One region of the Nocardioides sp. JCM 18998 genome, then DNA from elsewhere that is predicted to be linked to it. Evidence: riboswitches for the same ligand, from Rfam matches in the RefSeq annotation. Region 1 holds a riboswitch; each other region holds the start of a gene.
The links. A riboswitch is a leader RNA that binds a small molecule or an ion and turns the genes downstream of it on or off. The one in region 1 is predicted to bind cobalamin.
Positions count from the first base shown of each region.

Region 2: linked by a shared signal. The riboswitch ahead of ACZ5L9_RS06080 (ribonucleoside-diphosphate reductase subunit alpha) and the one ahead of ACZ5L9_RS17225 (CbtB domain-containing protein) in region 1 are both predicted to bind cobalamin.
Region 3: linked by a shared signal. The riboswitch ahead of ACZ5L9_RS11980 (hypothetical protein) and the one ahead of ACZ5L9_RS17225 (CbtB domain-containing protein) in region 1 are both predicted to bind cobalamin.

Region 1 is NZ_AP043886.1:3,656,135-3,663,476, reverse strand. It holds gene ACZ5L9_RS17250 (FMN-binding glutamate synthase family protein) at 1-201, shown strand, start outside; gene ACZ5L9_RS17245 (NAD(P)/FAD-dependent oxidoreductase) at 198-1,379, shown strand; gene ACZ5L9_RS17240 (HutD family protein) at 1,388-1,828, shown strand; gene ACZ5L9_RS17235 (allantoate amidohydrolase) at 1,825-3,030, shown strand; gene ACZ5L9_RS17230 (helix-turn-helix domain-containing protein) at 3,027-3,737, shown strand; adenosylcobalamin (AdoCbl) riboswitch at 3,782-3,928, shown strand; gene ACZ5L9_RS17225 (CbtB domain-containing protein) at 3,931-4,164, shown strand; gene ACZ5L9_RS17220 (CbtA family protein) at 4,192-5,067, shown strand; gene ACZ5L9_RS17215 (hypothetical protein) at 5,078-5,725, shown strand; gene ACZ5L9_RS17210 (cobalt-precorrin-6A reductase) at 5,786-6,685, opposite strand; gene ACZ5L9_RS17205 (cobyric acid synthase) at 6,682-7,342, opposite strand, start outside.
Region 2 is NZ_AP043886.1:1,268,904-1,276,245, forward strand. It holds gene ACZ5L9_RS06060 (GMC family oxidoreductase) at 1-1,621, opposite strand, end outside; gene ACZ5L9_RS06065 (PucR family transcriptional regulator) at 1,769-3,031, shown strand; gene ACZ5L9_RS06070 (superoxide dismutase) at 3,412-4,032, shown strand; gene ACZ5L9_RS06075 (hypothetical protein) at 4,029-4,307, shown strand; cobalamin riboswitch at 4,445-4,663, shown strand; gene ACZ5L9_RS06080 (ribonucleoside-diphosphate reductase subunit alpha) at 4,788-7,265, shown strand; gene ACZ5L9_RS06085 (ribonucleotide-diphosphate reductase subunit beta) at 7,262-7,342, shown strand, end outside.
Region 3 is NZ_AP043886.1:2,552,663-2,560,004, forward strand. It holds gene gatA (Asp-tRNA(Asn)/Glu-tRNA(Gln) amidotransferase subunit GatA) at 1-569, shown strand, start outside; gene gatB (Asp-tRNA(Asn)/Glu-tRNA(Gln) amidotransferase subunit GatB) at 572-2,089, shown strand; cobalamin riboswitch at 2,222-2,361, shown strand; gene ACZ5L9_RS11980 (hypothetical protein) at 2,441-3,817, shown strand; gene ACZ5L9_RS11985 (hypothetical protein) at 3,817-4,758, shown strand; gene ACZ5L9_RS11990 (energy-coupling factor transporter transmembrane component T) at 4,769-5,926, shown strand; gene ACZ5L9_RS11995 (ABC transporter ATP-binding protein) at 5,923-7,342, shown strand, end outside.

The DNA of each region.
Region 1 (7,342 bases):
GAGGAGGGCGGCCGCCGCGTCGCGAACTACCTGCGGGTGCTCACCATGGAGGCCCAGACCATCGCCCGAGCCTGCGGCAAGGCGCACGTCACCCACCTCGAGCCCGAGGACATGGTCGCCGTCTCGATCGAGGCCGCCGCGATGGCCCGGGTCCCGCTCGCCGGCACGTCCTGGATCCCCGGACAGGGTGATCGGGCATGAGCGCGACCAGGGCCGTCGTCATCGGCGGCGGGCTGATCGGCCTGTCCATCGCCCGCGCCCTCACCGCACGCGGGCTGAGCGACGTCCTCGTCCTCGAGCGGCACCAGCTCGCGTCCGGCGGGACCGGCAAGTCCAGCGGCATCGTCCGGATGCACTACGGCGTGCCCTCGATCGCCGCGATGTCGTGGCGCAGCCTGCCGGTCATCGAGGCCCTCGGCGACGCGGTCGGGTTCCGCCAGGTCGGCTACTCGGTCATCGTCGGGGAGGAGAACGCAGACGCCCTCAAGGCCAACACCGCGATGCACCAGGGCCTCGGCATCGAGGTCGACCTGATCGGCCCCGACGAGCTGCAGGCGCTGTGGCCGATGATGAACGTCGAGGACGTCGCCCTCGCGTCGTACGAGCGGCGCGGTGGGTTCGCCGACGCCACCCAGCTCGCGCTCCACTTCGGCCAACAGGCCCGGGACCACGGCGCCCGGATCCGGCAGAACACCCCGGTCGCGCGCATCCTCACCCACGGCGATCGGGTCACGGGCGTGGAGCTCGGCTCGGGCGAGGTGGTCGACGCGGACCTGGTCGTCGTCGCCTCCGGTTGGTGGTCCAAGCAGCTGCTCGCCGGCCTCGGGGTCGACTTCCCGGTCGAGGCCTACCGCTCCGAGCTGCTGATCGTCGACGCCGGCGAGCCGCTGCCGGACCTGCCGGTCGTCTCCGACCTGATCAGCCTGCAGTACTGCCGCCTCGAGGGCTCGGGGCAGTTCCTGGTCGGCAACAGCGACCACGCCGACTTCGGGAGCAAGCTCGTCGACCCCGACCGCTACTCCAACGTCGCGGGGGAGAGCAGCATCATGGCGTACGCCGAGAAGGTGATGCACCGCTTCCCGGGCTTCCCGGAGCCGTCGATCACGCACACGTACGCGGGGGTCTACGACGTGCCGCCGGACTGGAATCCGGTGATCGCGCCGGTCGGCGGGATCGGCGGGCTGATCCTGGCCGCCGGCTTCGCCGGGCACGGCTTCAAGATCAGTCCCGCTGTCGGCGAGCTGGTCGCCGACCTCGTCCTCGAGGGCGACAGCACCGATCCCGACGTCGCGGCCTCCGACTTCCGGCTCGAGCGGTTCGGCGAGGGCAAGCCGCTGGCGAGCCTGCACCCGTACGTCGGTGCCGGCGAGATGCGGTGAGCCGACCGATGCTCGTCGCATCGACCGCGGCCGCCCTGCCGTGGGCCAACGGTGCGGGCACCACCCGCGAGCTGGCCACCGGACACGGGACGGACGGGCGCGTCAGCTGGCGGCTCAGCGTCGCGGACCTCGATCACGACGCCTGCTTCTCCCGCTTCCCCGGCATCGACCGGCTCTTCGTGGCGCTCGGCCGGCTGAGCCTCTCGGTGTCGGGGGAAGCGATGGCGATGGAGGCCGGCGACATGGTCCGCTTCGCGGGCGAGGCAGCGGTCGCCGTGCAGCTGGAGCGACCGACCCGCGCCCTCAACCTGATGACGCGGCGCGGAGTGTTCCGTGGCGCCGTGCGGCTCCGGGAGCGGACGGCCCCGGACGTGCCGGGCAGCGACCTGACCGTCGACCTCGGCGACCACCTCGCCGACGTGTTCCTGACGCAGGAAGGACAACGATGAGCGACACCGTCGCCTCTCTCATGGCCGAGATCGACGCCCTGGGCGCCGACCCCGTGCGGGGCGGCTACAGCCGGCCGGTGTACTCGACCCCCGAGCTCGACCTGCGCTCCTGGTTCGTCGCGCATGCCGAGCGTCGCGGCCTCGACGTCGAGTCCGACCGCAACGGCATCCTGTGGGCCTGGTCGGGAGGCGTCGGCGACGGCGCGGTGGTCACCGGCAGCCACCTGGACTCGGTGCCGGGCGGAGGCGCGTACGACGGACCGCTCGGCGTGGCGTCGGCGCTGGTGGCCTTCGACCGGCTCGCGGCTCGCGGCGTGCACGGCCGCCGAGCCATCGCCGTCTTCCCCGAGGAGGAGGGGTCGCGCTTCGGGGTGGCGTGCCTCGGGTCGCGACTGATGACCGGCGCCCTCGACGCCGACCGCGCACGCGGCCTCACCGATGCCGACGGCACCACGTTCGCCGAGGCGAGCAGGCGTGCGGGCGTCGATCCCACGCATCTCGGTCCCGACCCGGCGGCGTTGGGTCGGATCGACACGTTCATCGAGCTGCACGTGGAGCAGGGCCGTGGGCTGGTGGACCTCGATCGGTCGGTCGCCGTCGCCTCCTCGATCCTCGGGCACGGCCGGTGGCGGCTGTCGTTCGCCGGCGAGGGCAACCACGCCGGCACGACCGTGATGCGCGATCGGCGCGACCCGATGGTGGCGGCGGCCCACGTCGTGGGTGAGGTGCAGCGGATCGCGCGCGGCGTGCAGGGCGCGCGAGCGACGGTCGGCCGCCTGGTTCCTGTGCCCGGCGGCACCAACGTGATCGCTTCGCGTGTCGACCTCTGGCTCGACGTCCGCCACCGCGAGAACGCGGTGACCCGCTTCCTGGTCGCTGAGATCACCCAGGCCGCTTACGCCGCCGCTCGGGAGCAGGGCTGCTCGGCGTCGGTGGTCGAGGAGTCCTTCAGCGCGACAGTCGACTTCGACCCGCAGCTGCAGGCGCGGCTCTCGAGCGTCCTCGACGACGCGCCCGTGCTCGGCACGGGGGCAGGCCACGACGCCGGAGTCCTCAAGGATCACGTCAGCACCGCGATGCTCTTCGTCCGCAACCCGACCGGCGTCTCGCACGCACCCGGCGAGGCCGTCGAGGACGCCGACGCGGAGGCCGGGGCCGCGGCCCTGGCGAGCAGCATGGCCGCGCTGCTGGGTGCCCGATGACGCCGGAGGAGCGCGCGGTCGTCCACTCCCAGTGGACGCTGGCGCGCTACGGTCACGACATGGAGAACGACGAGGCGCTGCTGCGCAACGCCGGCACCGCGCGCGATCGCCGACCGGACGACGCGGTCGAGGCGCTCGAGCTGGAGGCCGCCATCGCCCGCAACGTCCGGGAGCTGCGGCAGAACGCCGGGCTGTCCGTGGGGGAGACGGCGACCCGTGTCGGCATCTCCAAGGCGATGCTGTCGAAGATCGAGAACGCCCAGACCTCGTGCTCGCTCGGCACCCTCGCCCTGCTGGCCAAGGGGCTCAACGTGCCGGTGACCTCGCTCTTCCGCGGCGCCGACACCGAGCGCCCGGCGTCGTACGTGAAGGCGGGCCAGGGCACGCCGATCGTGCGCAACGGCACCCAGGTCGGGCACGAGTACAACCTGCTCGGCGGGCTGCGAGGTGAGCACAAGCGCCTCGAGTGCCTGCTGGTGACGCTGACCGAGGCCAGCGAGGTGCACCCGCTCTTCCAGCACCCCGGGACCGAGTTCATCTACATGCTCGAGGGCGTCATGGACTACGGGCACAGCCGATCGGTCTACCGCCTGCGGGCCGGCGACTCGCTGCAGCTCGACGGCGAGGGCGCGCACGGGCCGACGGGCCTGGTCACGCTGCCGATCCGGTTCCTGTCGATCATCGCGTTCCCGGACGGGTCGGTCTGATCGTCCGGATATGGACGTCGGTGGACGGCCACCGCGGGTGCCGATAGGGTGCGGCTACGCGCCGGACGTGAGGAAGCCAGTGAGAATCTGGCACGGTCACGCCACTGTGAGTCTCCTTGGGGAGCGAAGTCAGATCTTCCGCCGACGCGTTTTCCGCCCATCTGGGAACGTTGTATTCCTGAAGGAGCATCACGTGAGCAACACGTCTGCTATCCCCACTGCCATCAGCAGCCCCGCGATCAGCACCCCGCTGGTCCACGCGAACGTCAAGACGATCGCCCTGCTGGTCGGCGTCGCCTTCGCGGCGCTGCTGGTCTACTACTTCATCGGCGTCGACGAGGGCGCCACCTCGGTGTTCGGGAAGAGCATGGTCCTCCATGAGTTCTTCCACGACGGCCGACACTTCCTCGGCTTCCCCTGCCACTGATCCAACCCGGCAGGAGAACAACAGAACATGGTCAAGCAACTCATCGCTCGCGGCGCGCTCTCCGGCGCGGCCGCGGGTCTGGTGGCGTTCGTCTTCGCCCGCCTCTTCGCCGAGCCGATCATCTCGAAGGCGATCGACTACGAGAGCGCGCGTGACGCGGCCCAGCAGGCCCTGGACAAGGCCGCCGGGCTGCCTGTCGAGGCCGCCGGCCCCGACATCTTCAGCCGTACGGTCCAGATGGACGTCGGCATCGGCGCCGGCCTCATCCTCTTCGGCGCAGCCATGGGCGCGCTCGTCGCGGTCGGCTACGTCATCGCGATCGGCCGGGTCGGGAAGGTGCGTCCGTTCCAGCTCGCGCTGATCCTGCCGGCCTTCTACTTCGTCGGCGCGTTCCTGGTGCCGTTCCTGAAGTACCCGGCCAACCCGCCGGCGATCGGGCACGAGGAGACGATCCGCACCCGCGGCGCGCTCTACCTCGTCGTGGTAGCGGTCTCGTGCATCGCGCTGTTCCTGGCCGTCTACTACGGCCAGCGACTGCACCGGCGGCTCAGCCTGTACAGCACGGTGCTGATCATGGGTGCCGCGTACGTCGCCGTGATGGCTGTCGTGTTCCTGGTGCTGCCGGCGCTCGGCCACCTGGACGCCAACGTCGCCCAGTTCGGCAGGCACGACACCGAGACGCCGCTCCCACTGACCGACCCGGACGGGACGATCGTCTTCCCGGGCTTCCCGGCGGACCTGCTCGCGCAGTTCCGGGTGTACTCGCTCGTCGCCCAGGTGATCCTGTGGGGCGGCATCGCGCTGCTCTTCGCGCCCCAGGCCCAGCGTCTGCTCGACCCGGCGGCCGCCCGGGCCGGCCGCGAGGGCCGGTTCGCCGAGGACCACGCTCCGGTCGCCGTCTGATGCCTGCCCGATGAGGCGCGTCAGTGCCGTCATCGTCGCGGCCGTCACCCTCGTGGTGGCGGCCGCGATGCCGGTCTGGGCCCATGGCAGCGTCAACGTCAACGCGAGCATCCAGTCGGTCGTGCTCCGCGCACCGGCCGGGGTCAGTGTGTGGGTGCACGCCGACGGCTCGCTGATCACGCTCGAGACGAGCAGCACGGTGAGCGACGTGCAGGTGCTCGGCTACTCCAATGAGCCGTTCCTGCGCTTCGCCGCGGGCGAGGTCTTCGACAACGTCAACTCGCTGACCACCTATGCGACCACCTCGGGCGTGGTCGACCACGTCGCCGCCGGTGCCGGCCACGGCCCGACGCGGTGGCGCAGCGTACGTTCCGGGTCGACGTACTCCTGGAGCGATGGGCGCGTCGACTGGATGGAGCCTCAGCTTCCGACGGACGTGTCGGCGGCGCCGGACAAGCGGCACGACATGGGCGAGTGGTCGATCCCCGTTCTGGTCGACGGCAAGGCCGCCGAGATCACCGGCCACTTCGTGTGGGTCCCGGCCGTCATGTCCGCGGGTGCCACCACCATCGGCGTGGTCGGGGTCCTGGTCCTCGTCCTCGGCGTTGCCGGATGGGCTGCGTTCCCGAGACGACCCGTCAAGGAGCGAAGGTCGTGAGCGACAGGGTGTTGCCGTCCGGGTCCGGGAACCACGCGATCCGGGCGCCCGAGGGTGACGTCAGGATCTTGTCGTCGTCCTGGCGCGCGTCCAGGAGAACGCCGCACCGACGTTGCCCACCGTCTCCGGGGCGTGCGGGTCCACCGGGCGCCGGACGATCACGACGGGGACGCCGAGCTCGGCGGCGGCCTGCATCTTGCCCCAGGTGTACGTGCCGCCGGAGTCCTTGGTGATCAGCACGTCGACGCGGTGCTCGCGCAGAAGGGCGCGCTCGCCGTCGAGGGGGTACGGGCCTCGGCTGGTGACCAGCGTCCAGGGCTGCGGCAGCGCGAAGCCGGGGGCGTCCACGACCCGTGCGAGCGCGGGCAGCTCGCCGAGCGCCGGCACGAACCGGGCCAGCTCCTGGCGCCCGACGGTGATGAAGGGACGCTCGCCGAGCGTTGCGGCCAGGGTCGCGGCGTCGTCGTGGGTATTGGCCCAGTGCCACATCGGACGCGGCCAGGCCGGATCCGGCCTCCAGCCCGGTCGTTCGAGGCGCAGCAGCGGCAGCCCGGTCTGCGCGCAGGCCGCCACGGCGTTGGCGGACATCCCCTGTGCGAACGGATGCGTCGCGTCCACGACGACGTCGTAGTCGTCGAGCGCCGTGACGAGCCCGGACACGCCGCCGAAGCCACCGATCCGGACCGGTCCGACGGGCAGGCGCGGATCGGCGACCCGCCCGGCCAGGGACGAGGTCACGTCGATGCCCGCCTCGACGAGCAGGACCGCCAGCGCTCGCGCCTCGGCCGTGCCGCCGAGCAGCAGCACACGGCGGCTGAGACCCGGCGCCCGGGGGTCGAGACCCGGCGTCCGGTGGTCGAGCCTGTCGAGACCCGGCGTCCGGTGGTCGAGCTTGTCGAGATCCGGCGTCCGGTGGTCGAGCCTGTCGAGACCCGCCTGATCCTCAGCTCCCGCGCTCACCACTCACCACCAGGCGGCAGGACGGGCAGGTCGGCGGGCGCACCGGTCAACGCGAGGTCGAGCAGGGCATCGACGTCGAGGTGCTCCTCGACGAGGTCGCCCAGCAGCTCCAGCCGCGCGTCACGAGCGGTCGGGAACGACGCCTCGGAGGTCACGCCGAGCGCGTCGCGCAGGTAGGCCGCGCGGTAGGCGTCGTCCTCGAGGCGGCCGTGGACCATCGTGCCGGTCACGAGGCCGTCCTCGGTCGCGCCGGCGACCCGGCCGTGGTGGATCTCGTAGCCGGCGGGCGCGTGCAGGCGCAGCACCTTCTCCGCGCCGAAGGTCGTGGTGTGGGGGAGCAGGCCGAGTCCCGGGGCCTCCGCGCCGGCCTCGCCTTCGATGCCGTCCGGATCCGAGATGTGGGCGCCGAGCATCTGACAGCCGCCGCAGATCCCGAGCACCGGACGCCCGGCCTCGGCGTGCGCGAGCACGGCGCGGTCGAGCCCGCGCGAGCGCATCCAGGCCAGGTCGCTGATCGTCGCGCGCGTGCCGGGCACCACCACCAGGTCGGCGTCGGCCAGGTCGCGCGGCGACGAGACGAAGACGACGTCGAGCCCGGGCTCGAGACCGAGGGCGTCGAGGTCGGTGAAATTGCTGATCCGGGGGAGCCGGATCACG
Region 2 (7,342 bases), 2.0 Mb from region 1:
CCTCCTCGGCACGGTGGGTGCGGACGTTCTGTCGGGTGGCGGTGCGGCCGCGGAGCAGGTCGGCGGCCTTCTCCCCGATCATGATCGACGGGGCGTTGGTGTTGCCACGGGTCACCTTCGGCATCACCGAGGCGTCGGCGACGCGCAGCCCCTCGACGCCGTGCACCCTGAGCTCGGGGTCGACCACCGCGTCCCCACCCGTGCCGATGGTGCAGGTGCCGACCGGGTGGAACAGAGTCTGGGTCCACTGGGCGATGAAGTCGTCGACGGCCGCGTCGCTGTCGTCGGCGCGCAGGAACGGCGCGGTCAGGAGCTTCGCCAGCGGGCCCTGGTCGGCGATCTCGATCGCGCGCCGGCAGCCGGCCCGCATCGCCTCGAGGTCGGTCCGGTCGGCGAAGTACGCCGGGTCCATCGACGGCTTCCACAGCGGATTGCTGCCGCGCAGCCGCAGCCTGCCCCGGCTGGCGACATCGACCAGCGTGACGCCCGTGGTGAACATCGAGCCGGCGGGCTCCCGCAGGCCGTTGTCGTAGAAGCCCGTGGGGGCGGCGATGAACTGGATGTCCGGCCCCTCGAGGCCGTCGCGGGTCTCGATGAAGCCGCCGGTCTCGCCGATGTTGGACGACAGCGGTCCGCGCCCGGTGGCCTGCCACTGGATCAGGCGTGCGGGGGTCACGTGATCGACGGCGACGTCCTTGCCGCTCGTGCGCCACATCAGCGGCGTCACGGGGTGGTCGTGCAGGTTCTCGCCGACACCCGGCAGATCGACCACGACGTCGATGTCGTGCTCGGCGAGGTGGGCGCCCGGACCGATCCCGGAGAGCATCAGCAGCTGCGGTGAGTTGATCGCACCTCCGGAGACGACCACCTCGGCGTCCGCCCACGCCGTCTGGTGGGCGCCGTCGTGGAGGTAGGCGACCCCGATCGCCCGGGTCCCCTCGAGGAGCACCTTGGTCGCGTGAGCGCCCGTCAGCACGGTCAGGTTGGACCGCTGCCGCGTCTCCTGCGCCAAGAACGCCTCGGCGGTCGACCACCGTCGGCCACGGTGGCAGGTCGCCTGGTAGGTCCCGGCGCCGAGCTGGGTCGCGCCGTTGAAGTCGTCGTTGGCCGGCAGGCCCGCGGCACGGGCCGAGGCGATCCACGCCTGGGTCGTCTCGTGCGTGTAGCGCCGATCCTCGACGTGGAGCAGGCCCTGGTCGCTGTGGAAGGCGCCGGAGCCGCGGGTGTTGTGCTCGGAGCGCAGGAAGTACGGCAGGACGTCGTCGTACGACCAGCCGACCGCGCCGAAGTCGCGCTGCCAGCCGTCGAAGTCGGCGCGGGCGCCGCGCACGTACATCATCGCGTTCATCGACGAGCAGCCGCCGAGGGCCTTCATCCGCGGCCAGAAGGCGCGCTGGCTGCGCAGGCCGGGTTGCGGGGTGGTCTCGTAGTTCCAGTCCCACTTGGTCTTGAAGAGGTTCGGGAACGCGGCCGGCATCGAGATCTCGAGCGCGTCGTTGGCGGGCCCCGCCTCCAACAGCAGGACGGACGTGGCCGGATCCTCGCTCAGGCGGTGGGCGACGACCGCGCCGGCGCTTCCGGCGCCGACGACGATGTAGTCGAATGAGAGCGGGTTCGGCATCGCACGAGCCTCCTGGTTCGGGACGTGACGCAGGCCACATCTGCCTGTTCGGTGAGATTCCAGCACAAGGCGCCTTGCGTCGTCTTGGTATCGACCCCCAGAATCACCCCGTCCGATTGGACTCACGTCCAAGGCGAGGAGGCGTGGATGTCGACCGACCCCACCGCGAGCGAGGCCGCCGAGCTCGCAGCCTGGGTGCGCGCGTACGTCGCCGGAGCGAGCAGCGAGGAGAACCTCGAGGAGTTCGTCGAGCACGTCAACGGCCGGATCCTGGCCGAGATCCCCGAGCTCGCCGGCGATGCGGTCCTCGTCGCGGAGCTGCACGCATCGACGAAGCGGCAGTTCCAGGTCTTCCTGAGCCTGCTCGAGCGGGAGGAGCAGGAGCTCCTGCTCCCGCCGCAGGCCGTCGACCTCGCTCTGTCGATCGCGCGCCGCAACCTCGAGCTCGGCGTCCTGCTGAAGGTCTACCGGGTCGCCTCGGAGGCGGTGTGGGACTTCTTCCGGGAGGTCGCCGCCTCGGTCCCGCCCGACGGACCCGACCGGACCGCGGTGCTGGTCTACCTCTGGGACCACGGCGGCGCCTGGATCAACCAGGCGAGCGAGCACCTCGTCGGTGTCTTCTACGCCGAGCGCGAGTCGTCGTTGCACGGTGCGTTCGCCCAGCGGGGCGAGACCGTACGGGCCATCCTGCGCGGCGATCAGGTGGCGATCGACGACGCCAGCCGGCTGCTCACCTATCCGCTGGGCGGCGCCCACCTCGCGCTCGTGCTCTGGACGCCGACCGAGACCGCCGACGACCTGGTCGCCCTGACCGCCGCGGCCGACGCGATGGCGACGACCGTCGGTGCCCGCCTCCTGACCCTTCCGGCCGGACGCGGCGAGATCTGGACGTGGGTCGCGACCAGGCGACCGCTCACGGACGAGCGGCTTCGCGCGGCGTTGGCCGAGGTTCGCGAAGGCGCCGAATCCGGGGTGAGCATCAGCGCAGGGACGCCCGGCACGGGGCTCGCGGCATTCCGCTCCTCCCATCGCGAGGCCGTCGACGCACAGCGCCACGCCATCGAGACCGAGACCGCGACAGGCACCACCACGCTGTACGCCGACGTCGAGCTCGCGTGTGTCGCGGCGGGGCGCAAGGCGGCCGTCGCCGCGCTGATCCAGCGCGAGCTCGGCGCGCTCGCGGACGCCACCCCGCTGGTGGAGCGCCTACGCGAGACGGTGGCGGCCTACCTCCGTCGCGGCGGCAGCGTCGAGCTGGCCGCCACGGACCTCTTCGTGCACAAGAACACCGTGCGCTACCGCCTCGCCCAGGCCGAGGAGCTGCTCGGCCACCCGCTCACCGAGCGCCGGACCGAGGTGGCACTGGCCCTGGCGTGCCTGCCGCGGTTCGGCCATCTGCCGGCCCTCTGAGCTGCGGAGCCCTGCGAGATCAGTAGTACCAGGGGAAGTCGTCCACGCCGTGATGGCAGCTGACGGAGATGAGCGATTGTGCCCGAAACCCTGGCTCGACCTGCGCAGATGCCGCGATGGTCGTCAACGGTCACAGCGGTTGTTGAGGGACCGCGACGGACGTCCTGCGGACTCTCTGCGGACTCGACCTGCCAGGCAGCGTGCGTGCCCGTTCGCGCTTCCTGTCGTCGGCCCCAACGTCACCAACCCAGGTTTCGCCGACCCTGGGCGCTCGTGCGGCGTTGTCCGATGTTCGAGCCTTCCAAGGCCACCACAGCGCTCAGGGAGGCGAGTTCTCTGTCACTATTGCAAATGATTCGCAGTAGCGACAGGCTTGCATCATGGCCGACTACTCGCTCCCTGACCTCCCCTACGACTACGCGGCGTTGGAGCCCTATATCTCCGGCGCGATCATGGAGCTGCACCACGACAAGCACCACGCGACCTATGTCAAGGGCATCAACACCGCGGTGGAGCAGCTCGCGGAGGCCCGCGAGGCCGAGTCCTTCGGAGGCCTCTCGGCGCTGGAGAAGAACCTCGCCTTCCACCTCGGAGGCCACGTCAACCACTCGGTGTTCTGGCCCAACATGAGCCCGGACGGTGGGGACAAGCCGACCGGCGAACTCGCTCAGGTGATCGAGGAGTACTTCGGCGGCTTCGACAAGTTCCGCGCCCACTTCGAGGCCAACGCTCTCGGCGTCCAGGGATCCGGCTGGTCCGTGCTGACCTGGGACATGGTCGCGCAGCGGCCGTACATCATCCAGCACTTCGACCACCAGGGGAACGTGCCGATCTGCATGGTCCCGCTGCTGATGCTCGACATGTGGGAGCACGCGTACTACCTGCAGTACAAGAACGACAAGGCGACGTTCGTGAAGCAGTGGTGGAACGTCGTGAACTGGGCCGACGTCCAGGCCCGCTTCGAGAAGGCCCGCCATCAGACGCCCGGGCTGATCCTGTGAGCGAGTCTTCGCGCCGCTCCGAGCTCGCCCCCGTCGTGGCCGCCGCGCAGCGGGTCGCCGGCATCGTCGCCGCTCGCAACCGGGGCGACGCCGACGGCGCGCGGCAGCTCCTGGGATCCTTCAGCGACGAGCGCGAGCTCGCCGGGGGTGCTCTTCTGGTCGCTGAGCTCAGCCTCGGCCTGCTGCAGAAGGAGACCGGGGAGAGCCTCGAGCAGTGCATCCACGATCTCTGTGTCCAGATGGAGCACGCTCTCGCCTCGCCCCCGGCGAGCTGAGCCTCGACCGCCGCGATCACCGGATCCTCGGGCGTTTCGGGACTCTGGCGTGGTGGGCGACGTGCCCGCTGCGTGACCCGTCGGCGACGACGTGAGACATCCACATGTTGGGAGTTGCACGGATGTAGTTCCCATATATAGTGGCTGGCGTAGCTGGTTCTGCGTGTCAGCCGGACACGTGGAGGCAAGAGGGAACCCGGTGCGAATCCGGGACTGCCCCGCAGCGGTAAGTGGGAACGACCGCCGTCACAAGCACTGGATCGCAGATCTGGGAAGCGACGGCCAGTAGGCGTCCGACGTAGTACGCGTCGGATGTGCCCGCGAGTCCGAAGACCTGCCAGCGCACCACACCCGTCGGGTGTGGTGGTCCGAGGCCTCGTGGGAAGGCTGACGCCAGACCCGCGAGCCCGTCGTGCCTCGCAGGCCAGTCGTCTCCTCCTCCCGGCACGGACCTGAGTCAGATCTCGCGAGGAGAGAGAAGTGACGGTCATCGACACCCCGCTGCCCACCATGCCGGCCGAGCCCGTACGCCGCGCCACCATGCAGGTGCTCAAGCGCAACGGCGACACCGAGAGCGTCGACGTCAACAAGATCGTTCGGGCCATCGACCGCGTCAGCGGCGATCTGCCCGACGTCGACCCGATGCGGGTCGCGACCCGCACGATCAGCGGCCTGTATGACGGCGCGACCACCGCCGAGCTGGACCGGCTCAGCATTCAGACCTCCGCCGAGATGATCGGCGAGGAGCCGGAGTACTCCCGCCTCGCCGCGCGCCTGCTGGCCGCCTATATCGACAAGGAGGTCCGCAACCAGGGCGTCGCCTCCTTCAGCCAGTCCGTCAGCCTCGGTCACGCCGAGGGCCTGATCGGCGACGAGACCGCACGCTTCGTCAAGGACAACGCCCGCAAGCTCGACTTCGCCATCGACCTCGAGGGCGACAACCGGTTCGAGTACTTCGGGCTGCGCACCGTCTACGACCGCTACCTGCTGCGTCACCCCACCTCGCGACTGGTCGTCGAGACCCCGCAGTACTTCATGCTCCGTGTCGCCTGCGGTCTGGCACAGAGCCCGGCCGAGGCCATCGAGTTCTACCGGCTGATGTCCTCGCTGGCCTACCTCCCCTCGAGCCCGACGCTGTTCAACTCCGGCACCCGGCACAGCCAGATGTCGTCGTGCTACCTGGTCGACTCCCCCAAGGACGAGCTCGACTCGATCTACAGCCGCTACATGCAGGTCGCGAAGCTCTCGAAGTTCGCCGGCGGCATAGGCATCGGCTTCTCCCGCGTCCGCTCCCGCGGCGCGCTGATCCGCGGCACCAACGGCCAGTCCAACGGCATCGTGCCCTTCCTGCGGACCCTCGACTCGTCCGTGTCGGCGGTCAACCAGGGCGGACGGCGCAAGGGCGCGGCGTGCGTCTACCTCGAGTCGTGGCACCCCGACGTCGAGGAGTTCCTCGAGCTGCGCGACAACACCGGCGAGGAGGCGCGCCGTACGCACAACCTCAACCTCGCCAACTGGATCCCCGACGAGTTCATGCGCCGCGTCGAGGCCGACGAGGACTGGTCGCTGATCGACCCCGACCAGGCACCCGAGCTGGTCGACCTGTGGGGCACTGCGTTCGAGACCCGCTACCGCGAGCTCGAGGCGGCGGGTCGTGTCGTGCGTACGGTCAAGGCCCGCGACCTCTACGCCAAGATGATGCGGACCCTCGCCCAGACCGGCAACGGCTGGATGACGTTCAAGGACGCCTCCAACCGCACCTGCAACCAGACCACGGATGCGCCCGGCGGCCCGACGGTGCACCTGTCGAACCTGTGCACCGAGATAATCGAGGTCTCCTCCGACACCGAGACCGCCGTGTGCAACCTCGGCTCGATCAACCTCGCCCAACACGTCGTCTCGACCGGCTCGACCACCATGCTCGACTGGGACAAGCTGCGCGCCACCGTACGGACCGCCGTCCCGCTGCTCGACCGCGTGATCGACATCAACTTCTACCCGAGCACCGAGGCGGCCGCCTCCAACCCGCGCTGGCGCCCGGTCGGCCTGGGCCTGATGGGGCTGCAGGACGTCTTCTTCGCGCTGCACCTGCCGTTCGACTCCGCCGAGGCGCTCGAGCTCTCCACCCGCATCCAGGAGGAGGTCTACCTGACGGCGCTGGAGGTCTCCGCCGACCTGGCCGAACAGCACGGCGCGCACCCCTCGTTCTCCGAGACCCGGGCCGCGAAGGGCCAGCTGCAGCCCGACCTGTGGGGCGTCACCCCGAACCAGACCGAGCGCTGGGCAGCGCTGCGCGAGCGGGTCGCGGCCACGGGCCTGCGCAACTCGCTGCTGATCGCGATCGCCCCGACCGCGACGATCGCCTCGATCGCCGGCGCGTACGAGTGCATCGAGCCGCAGGTCTCCAACCTGTTCAAGCGCGAGACCCTGTCGGGCGAGTTCCTGCAGATCAACACCGCGCTGGTGCGCGAGCTCAAGTCCCGCGGGCTGTGGACCCCGGAGATCCGCGAGCAGATCAAGCGTGCCGAGGGCTCGGTCCAGGGCATCACGACCCTGCCGGAGGAGCTGCGCGCCGTGTTCCGTACGGCCTGGGAGCTGCCGCAGAAGGCGCTCATCGAGATGGCGGCGGCCCGCTCGCCTTACATCGACCAGAGCCAGTCGCTCAACCTCTTCATCGCCGGCCCGACCATCGGGAAGCTCTCCTCGATGTACCTCTACGCGTGGAAGAGCGGCCTGAAGACCACCTATTACCTGCGCTCGCGCCCCGCGACACGGATCCAGCAGGCGACCGTCGCCGGCGCCAGCACCGCCACGTCCGCCGGTACGGCCGCGGTCGTCGAGCCTGTCGAGACACCCCGACCCATCTCGACAAGCTCGACGTCCACCTCTACCTACACCGACGAGGAGGCACTCGCGTGCTCCCTCGAGAACCCCGAAGCATGCGAGGCCTGCCAGTGACCACCGACATCACCACCACCACCGGAACGACCCAGCAGCTGCTGCTGGACCCGGGCCTGGACCTGACCCTGCGCCCG
Region 3 (7,342 bases), 1.1 Mb from region 1:
TGATCCTCCCGGCGGAGTGCTCCTCCAACCTCGCGAAGTTCGACGCGATGCGGTACGGCCTGCGGGTCACCCCGGAGGGCTCGCCGAGCGCCGAGGAGGTCATGAAGGTCTCGCGCGACGCCGGCTTCGGCAACGAGGTCAAGCGCCGCATCATCATCGGCACGTACGCCCTCTCGAGCGGCTACTACGACGCCTTCTACGGCCAGGCCCAGAAGATCCGCACGCTGATCATCGAGGACTTCAAGAAGGCGTTCGAGCAGGTCGACGTGTTGGTCTCGCCGACGGCGCCGAGCACCGCGTGGCCGATCGGTGAGAAGGCCGACGACCCGCTGGCGATGTACCTGCAGGACCTTGCCACCATCCCGGCGAACCTCGCCGGCGTGCCGGGCATCTCGATCCCGTCCGGCGTCTCGTCCGCCGACGGGCTGCCGACCGGCATCCAGTTCCTCGCGCCGGTGCTCGAGGACGCCCGCCTCTACCGGGTCGGAGCGGCCCTGGAGAGCGCGCTGTTCGAGCGCTGGGGCGGCCCCATCGTTCCCCCGGCGTACGCCCCGAAGGGAGCCAACTGACCATGAGTGACGTCCTGATCGACTTCGACGAGGTGCTCGAGAGCTTCGACCCCGCGATGGGCCTCGAGGTCCACGTCGAGCTCAATACGAACACCAAGATGTTCTGCGGCTGCCCGACCGCCTTCGGCGGGGAGCCCAACACCCAGGTCTGCCCGACCTGCCTCGGCCTGCCCGGCGCCATGCCGGTCGTTAACGCCAAGGCGGTCGAGTCGGCGATCCGGATCGGTCTCGCGCTCAACTGCGAGATCGCACAGTGGTGCCGCTTCGCGCGGAAGAACTACTTCTACCCGGACATGCCGAAGAACTTCCAGACCAGCCAGTACGACGAGCCGATCGCGTTCGAGGGCTACCTCGACGTGGAAGTGCGGGATGAGGCGGGTGAGACCTCGATTCACAGGATCGAGATCGAGCGCGCGCACATGGAGGAGGACACCGGCAAGGCCACCCACGTGGGCGGCGCGACGGGTCGCATCCACGGTGCCGACTACTCGCTGATCGACTACAACCGCGCCGGCATCCCGCTGATCGAGATCGTCACCAAGCCGATCCTGAACACGGGTGCGAAGGCGCCGCTGGTGGCCAAGGCGTACGTCTCCGCGCTGCGCGACCTGATCAAGGCGCTCGGCGTCTCCGACGTCCGGATGGACCAGGGCTCGATGCGCTGCGACGTCAACCTGTCGCTGGCCCCGAAGGGCCCGGAGAACGCTGGGAAACTCGGCACCCGCTCGGAGACCAAGAACGTCAACTCGCTGCGCTCGGTGGAGCGCGCGGTGCGCTTCGAGATGTCACGCCACGCCGGCATCCTGCTCGGCGGCGGCTCGGTGCTGCAGGAGACCCGTCACTTCCACGAGGCCGACGGCACCACCTCGTCGGGCCGGGAGAAGTCGGACGCCGAGGACTACCGCTACTTCCCGGAGCCCGACCTGGTCCCGGTCGCGCCGTCGCGCGAGTGGGTCGAGGAGCTGCGGGGGACCCTGCCGGAGAACCCGGCCGAGCGCCGTACCCGCCTGCAGGCCGACTGGGGCTTCACCGACCTGGAGATGCGCGACGCGATCAACGCCGACGCGATCGACCTCATCGAGGAGACCGTCGCGGCCGGCGCGGCTCCGCAGGCCGCCCGCAAGTGGTGGCTCTCGGAGATCTCGCGCCGCGCCAACGAGGCCGGCGTCGAGCTGTCAGCGGCCGGCGTCTCCCCGGCTCAGGTCGCCGAGGTGCAGAAGCTGATCGACGAGGGCACCCTCAACGACAAGCTCGCGCGCCAGGTCTTCGACGGCCTCTTCGCCGGCGAGGGCACGGCCGCCGAGATCATCGAGAAGCGCGGCCTCGCGCTCGTCTCCGACGACGGCCCGCTGCTGGCCGCCATCGAGGAGGCGCTCGCCGCCCAGCCCGACATCGCCGACAAGATCCGCGGCGGCAACCACAAGGCGGCCGGCGCCATCGTCGGCGCGGTGATGAAGGCGACCCGCGGCCAGGCCGACGCCGCCCGGGTGCAGCAGCTGATCGTCGAGAAGCTCAGCTGACGGCGGTCGGTCCAGCAAGGTATGTAGCCGAACCCGCACTTCCCACGGTGAGTTCCACCCGGGAAGTGCGGGTTCCTCTGCATACCTCGACGGACCAGCCGTGGGCCCACCCACGCTCCTGAGGTCGTGACTCGGCACCGGCCGCGTTAGGCTGCGCCGTACTCAAATTCCATACACGCCCGTAGCGGGGGAAGCCGGTGAGACTCCGGCGCTGACCCGCAACCGTGACCCCTTGGGGGAGCCGGAGCACCTGCCACGACGCGTCTTGACCACAACGCTGCCGAGGTACGCAGCGGGTCGGCTCCCGGTCCTCGGACCCGGTCCACCCGTCGCTAGCAGCGGGAAGGACCCATGCACAAGCTCGTCCGGCGCTCCAGCGCCCTGGCCGCCGCGGCGCTCGCCGCGGGCGCCCTTACTCTTCCGGCCGGCTCGGCCCAGGCGAAGGCCCCGACGGTGGCCGCCGTCGCCTCCACCGCCGCCTCGCTCACGGCGGGAGGCTCGTGGCTCGCCACCGAGCTCGCCGCCGGCGCCTGGGGCTCGACCTACGACGGCACCTTCTACCCGGACATGGGCTCGGTGATCGACGCCGGCTACGCCGCGCGCGCCGCGGGCAAGAGCGCCGCGGTGCTCAAGGCCGGCAACACCCTCGCGGTGCCGGCCAACGCCGACTCCTACGTCGGCACCGGCGGCGAGCACTACGCCGGCCCGACCGCCAAGGCGCTCGCGTTCCAGCAGCACCTCGGCCGGTCCAGCACGCTCGCGTCGCACAACCTTCTCGCCGACCTGGAGTCGATGGTCACCGCGACCGGCCGCATCCAGGACAGCTCGGCGTACGGTGACTACGCGAACACCATCGGTCAGTCGTTCGCCGCCGAGGCGCTGCACGCCGCGGGGAGCAGCAAGGCCGCCGCGGCCACCAGCTTCCTGCTCACCCAGCAGTGCAAGGCCGGTTGGTTCCGGCTCTACTTCACCGATGTCACCCCCGCCGCGACGGGTCCCGACGACTACCCGCTGCACGCGCAGTCGGACGCCGCCTGCGACACCGACTCTGCCGCGACGGCCGACACCGACGTGACCGCGTACGCCATCCTCAACCTGCTCGACCAGCGCTCGACGCCGGCCGTGTCCGCCGCGATCGCCAAGGCGCTCGGCTGGCTCGAGGCCGCCCAGAAGTCGGACGGGTCGTTCATCGGCGGCATCAGCACCGCCACCTCGAACGCCGACAGCACCGGCCTCGCGGGCTGGGCGCTCGGTGCCGCGGGTGACAAGCCCGCTGCCGCGAAGGCGGCGAGCTGGGTCTACCGCCACCAGGTGCACAGCGGTCCCGACGCCGGGGCCGTCGCGTACGACGATGCCGCACTCAAGGCCGTCACCGCCAAGGGCATCGACGACACCGTGATCGGCCAGTGGCGTACGGCCACGGCGCAGGCACTGCCCTCGCTCGCGTATCTGCCGGTCACCAAGATCGCCGCCAAGCCGGCCAAGAGCGCCCACCACGGCACGGTCGGCGTGAAGGTCACCGTCGGTGGCAAGCCGTTCACCGGGAAGGTCACCGTCAAGGTCGGCAAGAAGAAGCTGACCGCCAAGGTCCGCAAGGGCGTTCTCAGCCTGAAGTCCGCGAAGGTCTTCCGCGGCAAGAAGAAGGTCCGCGCCACGATCTGGTTCAAGGGCTCCAGCACGGTCGCGCCGTTCAGCAAGACCCTCGTGCTCAAGGCCGCGAAGCGCTGATGCTCTCCACCCTGCGATCGGTCGTCGCCGCGGCTGTCCTGGCAACAGGGCTGGCCGTGGCGGCGATCGCCGTACCCGCCGCTGCGCCGGCGTCGGCCGCGGCCTGCGGTGACGCCCGGGGCGTCACCGTGGTGGTCGACCCGCAGCAGCTCGGCGGCGGGGCTCAGGAGGTCTGCGATGCCTCCGGCGCCGGCCGGACCGCGAGCGCGATCTTCGAGGAGTCCGGGTTCCACCAGAGCTACGCAGTCAACGGCGGGATGGTCTGCCGGGTCAACGGCGTGCCCGCCAGCGACCCGTGCCGCAACGACCCGCCCGCCACCGCCTACTGGAGCCTGTGGTGGTCCGACGGCACCACCGGCTGGGTGTACGCCAGCCTCGGCGCCGGCTCGCTGAAGATCCCGGCCGGCGGCTCGGTCGCCTGGTCCTGGCAGGGGCAGAGCGCCAGGAACCTGCCGAGCATCGCCCCGGCAGCGCACGCGGCTGCCCCCACCACACCTGACACTTCCGCGAAGGCGAAGCCGTCCACCAAGGCCCAGTCCACCCAGGCCCAGTCCACGCCGGCTCGCCCGGCCAAGGTCACGCAGAAGGCCCAACAGACGGCCCAGCAGACGGCCCAGCAGACGGTCGTCCCGACGACCACCTCCGACCCCACGGCGTCGGCCACGGCCACGCCGAGCGCGGGCGCTTCCACGCCGGCCGCCAAGCGCACGAAGCACGCCGCGAGCGTGACGGCCTCCGCCTCTGTCTCGGCGAGCGCTGCGGTGGGCTCGGCCACGCCGACTCCGACCCCGTCCGTTCCTGCAGACTCGACGCTCACAGGTGCAAACTCGGTGGGATCTTCTGCAGACTCGGGCCTGCCGGGTTGGGTCGCGCCCGCCATCATCGCCGCGCTCGCGGTCGCTGCTGGTGGGATCACGCTGGCTCGTCGCCGGATGCGCTGACCGGTACGACATGGCGCGACCGGCACGCGACCTCCACCCGATCGCCTGGTGGCTCTGGGCGATCGGGCTGGCGACGTACGCCTCTCAGACCACCAACCCGTACCTGCTCCTGCTGCTGATCGGGGTGGCGTCGCTCGTGGTGAGCGCGCGCCGCTCCGATCAGCCGTGGGCGCGCACCTTCCGGCTCTACCTCGTGGCCGGCGCGTTCATCGTGGCGATCCGGGTCGGCTTCCGGATCCTGCTCGGCAGCGGCTTCGGCGGCACCGTGATCCTCGACCTGCCGCAGATCCCGTTGCCCGGCTGGGTGCTGGGGATCACGCTCCTCGGGCCGGTGACGCGCGAGTCGCTGCTCGCCGGGCTCTACGACGGCCTGCGACTGGCCACCATCGTCATCGCGGTCGGTGCGGCCAACGCGCTGGCCAACCCCAAGCGGCTGCTCCGCTCGATGCCCAGTGCGCTGTACGAGGTCGGCACCGCGGTCGTCGTCGCGGTGAGCGTGCTGCCCCAGCTGGCCGAGAGCGCGCAGCGGGTCCGCCGGGCCCAGCGGCTGCGCGCGGGTGAGGCGGGTCGCCGCGGCCGTCTGCGGCGCTTCGTCGTCCCCGTGCTCGAGGACGCGCTCGAGCGCTCGCTCACCCTCGCCGCAGGCATGGACACCCGCGGGTACGGCCGCTCCGGCGCCGCCACTCCCGGCGAGCGCAGGACGACCGGCGCCCTGCTGATCGTCGGCCTGCTCGGCGTCTGCGCCGGGGCCTACGCGTTGCTCGACCAGACCTTCCTCGGTGGCTCCTGGACGCTGTCCGTCGGGGGTGGGCACGCCGCCCACATCGGCCGGGGCGCGGTCGTGCTGTTCCTCGGCGTCGCGGTCTGCGTCACCGGGATGGTGGCGGCAGGGCGCCGCGTCGGCCGTACGGTCTATCGACCCGACCCGTGGCGCTGGCCGGAGACCGCCGTGGCACTGGCCGGCGTCAGCGTCGGCGGCATCGGGACGTGGGTCGCGCAGCACCAGTACGCCATCGCGTCTCCCGACCTCGGTCTCGCCCCGCAGATCAGCCTGGTCGCGCTGGTCGGTGTCCTCATCGGCCTCCTCCCGGCCGTGATCGCCCCCGCCCCGCGTCGCATCGGGGCCAGCGCCCCGCGGGAGGCCCGCGCGCTGCAGGCGGTCGCATGAACCCGCTGCTGGAGCTCCGCGGCATCAGTGTCATCCTCCCCGAGCGGGAGCGGCCGGTGCTGGAGCGCGTCGACCTCACGATCGAGGAGGGCGAGCTCGTCCTGGTCTCCGGCCCCACCGGGGCCGGGAAGTCGACCCTGCTCGGCGTGATCAGCGGCCTGGTCCCGCGCTTCAGCGGCGGCAGCCTGGCCGGCGACGTCCTCCTCGAGGGGCGCTCGATCGTCGCGGACCCGCCGCGTGAGCGGGCCGCCGAGATCGGGTATGTCGGCCAGGACCCGGCCGCGGGCTTCGTCACCGACACCGTCGAGGAGGAGCTCGCGTACGGCATGGAGCAGCTCGGCCTGCCGCCCGCGACGATGCGCCGTCGTGTCGAGGAGACCCTCGACCTGCTCGGCATCGCCGAGCTGCGCGACCGGGACCTGCGCAGCCTCAGCGGCGGCCAGCAGCAGCGGGTCGCGATCGGCTCGGTGCTGACGATGCACCCGCGCCTGCTGGTCCTCGACGAGCCCACCTCGGCGCTCGACCCGACCGCCGCCGAGGACGTCCTCGCCACGCTCACCCGGCTGGTCCACGACCTCGGCGTCAGCGTCCTGCTCGCCGAGCACCGGCTTGAGCGGGTGGTGCCGTTCGCGGACCGGATCGCGCTGCTGACCGGTGCCGGCGGCCTCACCGTGGGGGAGCCGGCCGACATCCTGGCCGAGTCCCCGGTGGTGCCCCCGCTGGTCGCGCTGGGTCGCGCGCTCGGGTGGGACCCGCTGCCGTTGACCGTACGAGACGCCCGGCGCCGCGCCCGCGGGCTGGACCTCGCCTCCCCGGACCTCGCCTCCCCGGACGTCGCCTCCCCGGACGTCGAGCCTGTCGAGACGTCTCGACAGGCTCGACGTCCGGCCGGAGCTCCCCCGATCCAGACGCTCTCGGCTACGAAGGTCGCCGTCACACGTGGGGCGAGCACCGTCCTCGAGCGGGTCTCCCTGGATCTCCACGCCGGCTCGATCACCGCCCTGATGGGACGCAACGGCTCCGGCAAGTCGACCCTGCTGTGGACGATGCAGGGCAGTCAGAAGCGCGCCGGCGGCGCCATCGCTGTCGCCGGCCAGGACCCCGCCAGGCTCAGCGCCGACCAGCGGCGCGCCCACGTCGGGCTGCTGCCGCAGACCGCCGCAGACCTGCTCTACCTGGAGACGGTGGGCGAGGAGTGCGCCGCCGGCGGCTCGCGGGCCCGCGGCATCCTCGACCGGCTCGTCCCGGGCATCCCCGACGACCGTCACCCGCGCGACCTGTCCGAGGGACAGCGGCTGGCGCTCGCGCTCAGCCTGGTGCTGGCCGCCGACCCGCCGGTCCTGCTGCTCGACGAGCCGACCCGCGGCCTCGACTACGCCGCCAAGCAGGCCCTCGCCACGATCCTGCGCGAGCAGG